DNA from 2 places in the Pseudomonas sp. OIL-1 genome. Region 2 is predicted to be linked to the other one. Evidence: predicted binding sites of a transcription regulator. Region 2 holds the regulator's gene; the other holds the start of a gene.
What was found. Region 2 encodes FliA, which starts transcription of late flagellar genes. Its sites were predicted from a motif close to CTAAAGTTTNNNNNNNNNNNGCCGNTAA; they were not measured.
Positions count from the first base shown of each region.

Region 1 (4,424 bases), 330 kb from region 2:
TGGTGGGCGACCGGCTCAGTTTTCCATTCCTCTAGCGTTGCTTGCCGAGCTTCTGACCCATTTGCACAAAATCTCCAGCGCCCAGGCCCTTGTCCCAGTCAGCCTTGTCCGGGCCGAAGAGTACGATCACAGTCGAGCCAAGTTTGAATCGACCCATCTCTGCACCGCGATCCAGCGACGGAGCCGCTTCGTTGTAATCGCGCGCGTGAAGCTGGCGTCGGTGGGGGGCAACCAGGCCGGCCCAGACGGTTTCCACTGAGGCAACGATCATCGCACCTACCAGCACCAGGCCCATCGGTCCGGCTGGCGTGTCAAAGATACAGACCACACGCTCATTGCGGGAGAAAAGCCTCGGCACGTTCTCCGCCGTGACGCGGTTAACCGAGAACAAGTCGCCGGGGACGTAGATCATCTCGCGCAGGGTGCCGCCCAATGGCATGTGGACCCGGTGATAGTCGCGCGGCGACAAGTAGACGGTGGCGAACTGCCCGCCCTGGAACAACCTGGCGTGCTCGGTATTTCCGCCGACCAACTCCTGCACGCTATAGCTTTGACCTTTTGCCTGGAATATCCGGCCGTGCTCTATCGCTCCGAGTTGACTGATCACGCCATCGGCGGGACTCAGAACCGAGTCGGATGCAGGGTCGAGTGGACGGGCATCGGGCGTGAGTGCGCGTGTGAAAAAATCATTGAAGCAGGCGTAAGCAGTGGGTTCGGGTTCTACGGCCTGGCGCATATCTACCTGATACCGCTTGACGAACCAGGTGATAAACGGATTTTTGACCCACGGCCAGGTGCAATTGGCCAGGCCGCCGGCAGCGCGTGATAGCAAGTGCTGAGGCAGCAGGTACTGCAGAATGATGAAAAGACGATCTTGCATTGATAAGTCCTTAGCTTTCGATAGGGGCGTTGGGATGATTGCCCCATTCCGACCACGAACCTGCGTAGGCTTTGACTCGCGGATAACCGAGAATCTTGGCCGCCAGGTAAGTGAATCCGGAGCGGTGATGGGTTTGGCAGTGAGTGACAATCTCCTTGTCGGGGGTAATACCCAGCTCGGCGAGTTTGTCCGCGAGATCGGTGCGTAGCCTCAGTCCGCGCTGCGGATCCATCCCCGCAGTCCATTCAAAATTGATCGCGCCAGGGATATGTCCGCCGCGGGCGGCAAGTACTTTCTGGCCCCGGTGTTCTTCAGGCGAACGCGCGTCCCAGATTATTCGGTCAGAGCCTTGCTGCTCCCGGACGAGTGTTGCCAGATCGATAGTGTGATCGTGGTTGAGCCTGATCCGTGGCTGGGTGGGCTCGGGGGCTTCCGAGGTGCTAACCAGTGGTCTGTCTTCTGCGGTCCAGGCCTTCAGGCCACCGTTGAGGTAGGAATAATGCTTATGACCGATCGAATCGAGCAACCAGATGAAGCGGCCAGCCCAGCCGCCGCCTTCATCGTCATAGACGATATAGTGCAGATCCGGATGGTGGCCTAGCCGGCCGAACAATTGTTCCAGTCGCTCCTGAGCAGGTAGTAAGCCGGGTGTCGGCGGCGGAGCGGTTATTTCTGACGGCACCACCGGGACTGCTCCAGCTATATGGCCGGCCTGGTACTCCTCTAGCTTACGTAGGTCGACGAGGCGGTACGCCGCCGGATTCAGTTGTGCCGGGAGCTGATCCGGTTCGATCAGCAAGGGTAAACAGGGGTGCGACATGTATGATTCCTGATCGATATTCATCCAGGGTGTCTATTGTGCCGGTTCGCGGGCACTGTTCAATCGAAGCGGACCGAGGGGCGTTACAAAATTCGAGCATCATTGTACTCAGGGTTTGAGCCGCGTTGCCGATAAAGTCTTCGTGGCAACCAGCGCTTCGTTTGCACTTGCTCATCGTAACCTGAAGGTCCGAATGGTCGTCACTATAACCTGATCACTAGAGTAGTGCCGCCCAAAGGCGGCTGCCAAGCACGTCCATTTTCTTGTCCGGGTCTCACGCGTTTATGTTGAAAATTGCAGGGTTTCTTGTCGTTATCGTCAGTGTCTTGGGCGGGTTCGTGTTGTCCGACGGGCAGGTGGCGGCGCTGTGGCATCCGTTTGAAATCCTGATTATTGGCGGGGCGGCGCTGGGCGCTTTCCTCGTTGCCAACAGTATGGCGACGGTCCGCAATACCTTCGCCAAGGTGCCGCAGATTCTGTTTGGGCACCGCTTCGGCAAACCTTACTTTCTTGATGTACTCGGGTTGCTGTATGAAATTCTCAACAAGTCCCGTCGGGAGGGGATGATGGCCATCGAGGCGGATATTGAGGAGCCGCACGAGAGTCCGATATTCACCAAATATCCGGCAATCCTGAAGGATGACCGCATGATTGCTTTCATCTGTGACTATTTACGCATCATGTCCACCGGCAATATGGCTCCGCATGAGCTTGAAGCCCTGTTCGACGTCGAGATTTCCAGCCTCACCGAAGAGCTGCAGACGCCATCCCATGCAGTGACTCGCGTGGCGGACGCCTTGCCGGGTTTCGGTATCGTGGCTGCAGTGTTGGGCATCGTGGTCACCATGGGCATTCTTGGAGATGCGGACAATGCGCAGATCGGAGAAAAGGTAGCCACGGCGCTGGTCGGCACCTTCCTGGGGATCCTGGCCGCCTATGGCTTCGTTGGCCCTTTCGCCGCGGCAATGGAACACGACGCTACCGAAGAGGCTAACACCTACGAGGCGGTGAAAATGTGCCTGGTCGCCAGTGCCCAGGGTTTGCCGCCCGCGTTGGCGGTGGAATTTGGCCGCAAGTCCTTGCTGTCCGAGCACCGGCCGAGTTTCCTTGAGCTGGAAGAGTCGGTGAAGGGCCGCTGAGATGGCTAACGATCAACCGATTATTGTCAAACGTATCAGCCGCAAGGCAGCAGCTCATCATGGCGGATCCTGGAAAATAGCTTTCGCCGATTTTGCGGTAGCGATGATGGCGTTCTTTCTGGTTATGTGGCTGGTCACGGTGGCGACGCCGGGCCAACGGGCGATGGTGTCAGGTTACTTCAACGATCCGATCGGTTTCTCGGAGGGCGGCAGTCCGTACGCGATTGACCTGGGCGGGTCGCCGACTGTGGCCCCGCAGAAGACCTTGAATGATTTGCCTGAGCAGGTTGAAGCGCCCCTGCAACTGGATAACGAAACCATCGCTGACCTGGCCGAGATGGCTGAACAGCAAGAGCTGGATGTTCTGCTGCAGGAGCTGCAAAACAAGATCGATGCTGAGCCGGTGCTTCAGCGCTTCAAGGATCAGATCTTGCTGGAGATCACTCAGGATGGATTACGCATCCAGATTGTCGATGCGGAAAATAGGCCCATGTTTGCCAGCGGCAGCCCGCAGTTACAGTCCTATTTTGAAGACATTCTGCTGGCGCTGGCTGACACCATTTCCAGCGTGCCGAAGAAAATCAGTATCGGCGGGCATACCGACGCCAAACCTTTCAGCGGTCGCCTGAGCTACGGCAACTGGGAGCTGTCCGCCGAGCGGGCCAACGCAGCGCGTCGCACGCTGGTCGTGGCAGGGTATCCTGAAAGTCAGGTCGCGCGCGTAGTGGGTTACGCTGACTCGGCACTGTTCGATCGGAACGATCCAACCAATCCGATCAATCGCAGGATCGATATCGTGGTGCTCAATAAGCGGGCTGAAGCGCAGCTGCTCGAAGGCACAACCGATCAGGCTGAGCCTGACGCTGTCCCTAACGATGCGCCCTTGATCAACGCTGTGCCAAGCGTGCCAGGGCGGTTCGAGGATGTTAGCGAGGGGCAGGGAACCGTCGCGCCGGCGCCCGCCCAGCCGGAATCAGCGCCGCAGACGCGACCTGCCAATTTATTCGACGATCCCGGTTCGCTCAGAAGACTGGGTGAGCCCTAGAAACTGCAGGCGTTTCCCGAAGGAAGCGCCAGCGGTGCTCACGGATTGGTGATGCCCGAAAGGATGTAGCGGTAACTGCGCATGCGTGTTGATGAAATCTCCCCGCGCTCGACCGCGGCAAGCAAGGCGCAGCCGGGCTCGTGCAGATGCTGACAATCGCGGAATTTGCAATGGCCGAGAAACGGTCGGAATTCGATAAAGCCTTCCAGTAGCTCGTCGTGGGAAATATGCGTAAGGCCGAATTCGCGGATGCCGGGGGAATCCACCAGATCGCCGCCCTCGGGGAAGTGGAAGAGCTTGGCGGTGGTCGTGGTGTGCATACCCTTGTTTGTTGCGTCCGAGAGGGCGCCTACGCGCAGGTCTTCGCCGGGCAGCAATACGTTGATCAATGAGGATTTGCCGACCCCGGACTGACCAACAAATACGTTGATGCGCCCCTTCAGTTCACCCCGCAGTTCATCCAGGCCATCACCGGAATCTGCGGACAGGCAGAGCGTGCGATATCCCAGCCGGGCGTACTCGTCGAGCCAGCCGCGTAGA
Region 1 is NZ_CP048629.1:4,137,831-4,142,254, reverse strand. It holds gene asd (archaetidylserine decarboxylase) at 32-880, opposite strand; gene G3M63_RS19070 (rhodanese-like domain-containing protein) at 891-1,700, opposite strand; gene motA (flagellar motor stator protein MotA) at 1,985-2,839, shown strand; gene motB (flagellar motor protein MotB) at 2,841-3,884, shown strand; gene rsgA (small ribosomal subunit biogenesis GTPase RsgA) at 3,923-4,424, opposite strand, start outside.
Region 1: motA (flagellar motor stator protein MotA) is a predicted target of FliA. The motif match lies at 1,808-1,835, and genes of this name have one in related genera.

Region 2 (4,424 bases):
CGATGTGCTCAAGGAGTTTTCTGGCAAACGCATGGTGTTAGTCGATACAGCTGGCATGCAGGGCCAGGATCCGCAGCTGCGTAGTCAGCTGAGTGAACTGGCGGCGCAGGGGCAACGGGTTCGTACGTTGTTGGTGCTGGCCGCCACAAGTCAGTACCAGGTGCTGAAGTCTGCCTATCATCATTACAAATCCTGCGGACTGTCCGGTTGTATTCTGACCAAGATCGACGAGGCAGCCACGCTGGGCGAGTCACTGGGTCTGGCTATGGAACAAGCTTTGCCGGTAGCCTATATGGCAGATGGCCAGCGTATTCCGGATGATATTTGCCAGGCGGTAGGCCACAAGCTGGTCAGTCGTGCGGTGAGCATGGCCAGTAATGCTGGCGAAGCGCCTGCCGATGAGGCAATGGGCAATGTCTTTGCAGGTATACTGCACGCAGGTTGAAGAGGCGGGGATCAGCTGCATTTCGCCTCAAAGGTGCGATCCAGCAAGCGAACCGCAAGAGCGTGCTGTCGACGAATGCACTGCAGCATGGGCGGCGCGGTTTTTACAGATTTGCGAGGGTCTGTTGCCGTTTCATCGCGGCCGCGACGGAGGCCCGTTTGGTGCAGAACAAGGCGCGAGGAATGAAGTTTGTTCAACACATCCATGTGTTTCACCCCTTCAGGGCTTACGCGCAAAAGCGCTCCAGGCGTTTTTGTGGTTGTTCCAAATGAGTGACGAGTAACGCAGTGCTGCGGCAAACGGGTCCCGTCCCTTCGGGTGGGGCCGCCTAGGTTGCGCGTCAAATGACGCCATGCGGCGTTGCGGGACTTGGCAAGGGAACAACCATTACCTGCGTCCCGCGCCTTGCGGATCGCCGCCCGGCCTTGCGCCATTTGACAAGCAACGCGGCTCGCGATGAAACGGCAACAGACCCTAAAACGAATTCTTATTACAAGGTAATCCACACAGATGGGCAGCAATCATCCGGTTCAGGTTATCGCGGTCACCGGCGGCAAGGGCGGGATCGGCAAAACCAACGTATCCGTCAACCTCAGCATGGCGCTGGCGGCGTTGGGGCGTCGGGTCGTACTGCTCGACGCCGACCTTGGCCTCGCCAACGTGGACGTGCTGTTGGGTATCAAGCCCAAGGCTACGCTCGCGGACGTGCTTGATGGCAAATGCGACTTGCGAGACGTGCTGATCGACGGCCCCGGTGGCATCCGCATTGTCCCCGCTGCCTCGGGTGCAGCGCGTATGGTCAACCTGAACCAGCAGCAGCACGCCGGCCTTATCCAGGCGTTCAGCGACATTGGCGACAATATCGATGTGTTGATTGTCGACACCGCCGCCGGGATAGGCGACTCGGTCGTGAGCTTCGTGCGTGCTGCCCAGGAAGTTCTTGTCGTGGTATGCGACGAACCTACCTCGATCACCGACGCCTACGCCTTGATCAAGTTGCTCAATCGCGATCACGGCATGACCCGCTTCCGCGTGCTGGCTAACATGGTCAATACGCCGCAGGAAGGCCGCACCGTTTTTGCCAAACTGACCAAGGTCACGGACCGTTTCCTGGATGTGGCGCTGCAATACGTCGGCGCGGTGCCCTACGACGAATCGGTGCGCAAAGCGGTGCAGAAACAGCGCGCGGTTTTTGACGCCTTTCCGCGTAGCAAGGCCTCGCTGGCCATTCGCGGCATTGCGCAGAAAATTGATTCCTGGCCGCTGCCGGTCAATCCTCGGGGCCATCTCGAATTCTTTGTTGAGCGCCTGGTCCAGCATTCGGGGGCAGAGTCATGATCGCGTCCGCCAGTGGAGCCTATATGTACAACCGTACCCAACTTGCAGCGGGTCAGCAGGATCTGTTGGTCGAGCAGTTTGCTCCCCTGGTCAAGCGCATTGCCTATCACCTGCTCGGGCGCTTGCCGTCCAGCGTCCAGGTGGAAGATCTGATGCAGGCCGGCATGATCGGTCTGCTCGAGGCCTCGCGCAAATTCGATCATTCCAAGGGTGCCAGCTTTGAAACCTACGCCGGTATCCGCATTCGTGGTGCCATGCTGGATGAGGTTCGCAAGGGCGACTGGGCGCCTCGGTCGGTCCACCGCAATACGCGTATGGTCAGTGATGCCATTCGCGCGGTGGAAGCCAGGCTTGGTCGCGACGCTAAAGATCAGGAGGTTGCGGCCGAACTAGAGATGAGCCTTGAGGATTACTACGCGATTCTGGGCGACACGGCCGGCAGCAAACTGTTCAGCTTCGAGGATCTGCTCGAGTCCGGCGCGGCGGCGGATGTCCACGCTGAAGGTGAACCTCAGGGCGAGCTGCTGGATGAGCGGTTTCGTGGCGCGCTGGTCGAGGCCATCGAAGGCCTTCCTGAGCGTGAGCGACTGGTGCTTTCCCTGTATTACGACGAAGAGCTGAACCTCAAGGAGATCGGCGCGGTGCTGGGTGTGAGCGAGTCGAGGGTGAGCCAGCTGCACACGCAGTGCGCAGCCCGGCTGCGGGCACGTCTGGTTGCCTGGAAGAACGAATATTGATAGTCGGATCTCTGGTCCGGCTATATAGCGACGGTGCCTGAGTTGCCCGCTGGCTGAGCAGCTTCGGTACACTGCGCGCGTTTTACTTGCTGAGTCATTCTGGCTCGGAGACATGAATTTAGCAGAGTGCGAACCTGCACTTTTATCTGGTTTGTACGGAGGTCTACTTGGACAAGAATATGAAAATTCTGATCGTCGACGATTTCTCGACGATGAGGCGCATCATCAAGAACCTACTGCGTGACCTCGGGTTCACCAATACCGCGGAGGCCGACGATGGCAACACCGCGTTGCCGATGTTGCAGAGCGGTAATTTCGACTTTCTGGTCACTGACTGGAATATGCCGGGTATGAGTGGAATTGATCTGCTCAGAGCTGTCCGGGCCGACGACCGTCTGAAGCATCTTCCGGTGTTGATGGTCACTGCTGAAGCCAAGCGCGATCAGATTATCGAGGCCGCGCAAGCAGGCGTGAGTGGCTACGTGGTGAAGCCTTTCACCGCCCAGGCGCTCAAAGAAAAAATCGAAAAGATTTTCGAACGCGTCCAGCCGAAATAATCAACCGGGGTATCAGAAGATGGCTTTAAGCAAGGATCCCGGCCAGGCGACTGCTCAGCAATTTGAACATTCCCTCAAGGAGCATGCTCTGCAGCTCGTTGATCACCTTGAGAGTGGTAACTTCAGCGAAGCAGTACTGGTGGTGCACTCAATCAATCAGGCCCGTGACCGCGGGCTCTACCACGAGGTCGGGCAGCTTACCCGGGCGTTACACAACGCTATCGTGAATTTCCAGATCGATACATCCCACGCGCTCGGCGATGGCGGCGAAGCCTCGAAGATTTCCGACGCCTCGGACCGTCTTGATTATGTCGTGCAGCTCACCGACAAGGCCGCCAATCGCACCATGGACCTGGTGGAAAGCAGTACGCCCTTCGTTGCCGAAATCGGTGAAGAAGCTGCCGCGCTGCGCCTCGAATGGGCGCGTCTGCAGCGCAGGGAAATGGCTGCCGATGAGTTCCGTGACCTGTCCCGACGCATTGGAGAATTTCTGACCAAGACCGAGCAGTCCGCGACAACAGTTTCGACACATCTGAACGACATCATGATCGCTCAGGATTATCAGGACCTGACTGGTCAGGTCATCAAGCGTGTGACCACGCTGGTTCACGATGTCGAGGAAAGTCTGGTGAGTCTGGTGCGCATGGCAGGGCAGGTCGATCGCCTTGCTGGCATCGAGCATGGCGACGGCGTGAAGCCGAAAAAAGCACCAGAAAAAGGTGAAGGTCCGCAGATTCATGCCGATATAAGGGAAGACGTAGTGTCTGGACAAGACGAAGTTGATGATCTTCTGTCCAGTCTTGGTTTTTAAGGGAGTACATGCATGAGTTTCGACGCGGATGAGGAAATCCTTCAGGACTTTCTGGTGGAAGCCGGAGAGATCCTGGAGCAGTTGTCCGAGCAGTTGGTAGAACTGGAAAACCGTCCGGACGACGCCGATTTGCTCAACGCGATCTTTCGCGGCTTTCACACGGTAAAAGGCGGGGCGGGTTTCCTCCAGCTGGACGCGCTGGTTGGCTGCTGCCATATCGCAGAGAACGTTTTCGATATCCTGCGCAAGGGCGAACGTTCGGTTACCTCCGAATTGATGGACGTCGTCCTGCAGGCGCTCGATTCAGTCAACAGCATGTTTGCCGAGGTGCGTGAAGGCGAGGCGCCCACGCCGGCCGAGCCGGCGTTGCTTGAGGCGCTGGCCTTGTTGGCGAAACCCGCTGCGGCGAGCCCGAGCCCTGATCCTGTCACGTCGAATCAGGCTGTTGAAGCGACTGCCGTGAATGTCCCGGAAGCGGCGGGCGGCGAAGGCGACATCACCGACGACGAGTTCGAGAAACTTCTGGATGCGTTACA
Region 2 is NZ_CP048629.1:3,806,504-3,810,927, reverse strand. It holds gene flhF (flagellar biosynthesis protein FlhF) at 1-445, shown strand, start outside; gene fleN (flagellar synthesis regulator FleN) at 956-1,783, shown strand; gene G3M63_RS17505 (RNA polymerase sigma factor FliA) at 1,783-2,520, shown strand; gene G3M63_RS17500 (chemotaxis response regulator CheY) at 2,700-3,077, shown strand; gene G3M63_RS17495 (protein phosphatase CheZ) at 3,097-3,888, shown strand; gene G3M63_RS17490 (chemotaxis protein CheA) at 3,901-4,424, shown strand, end outside.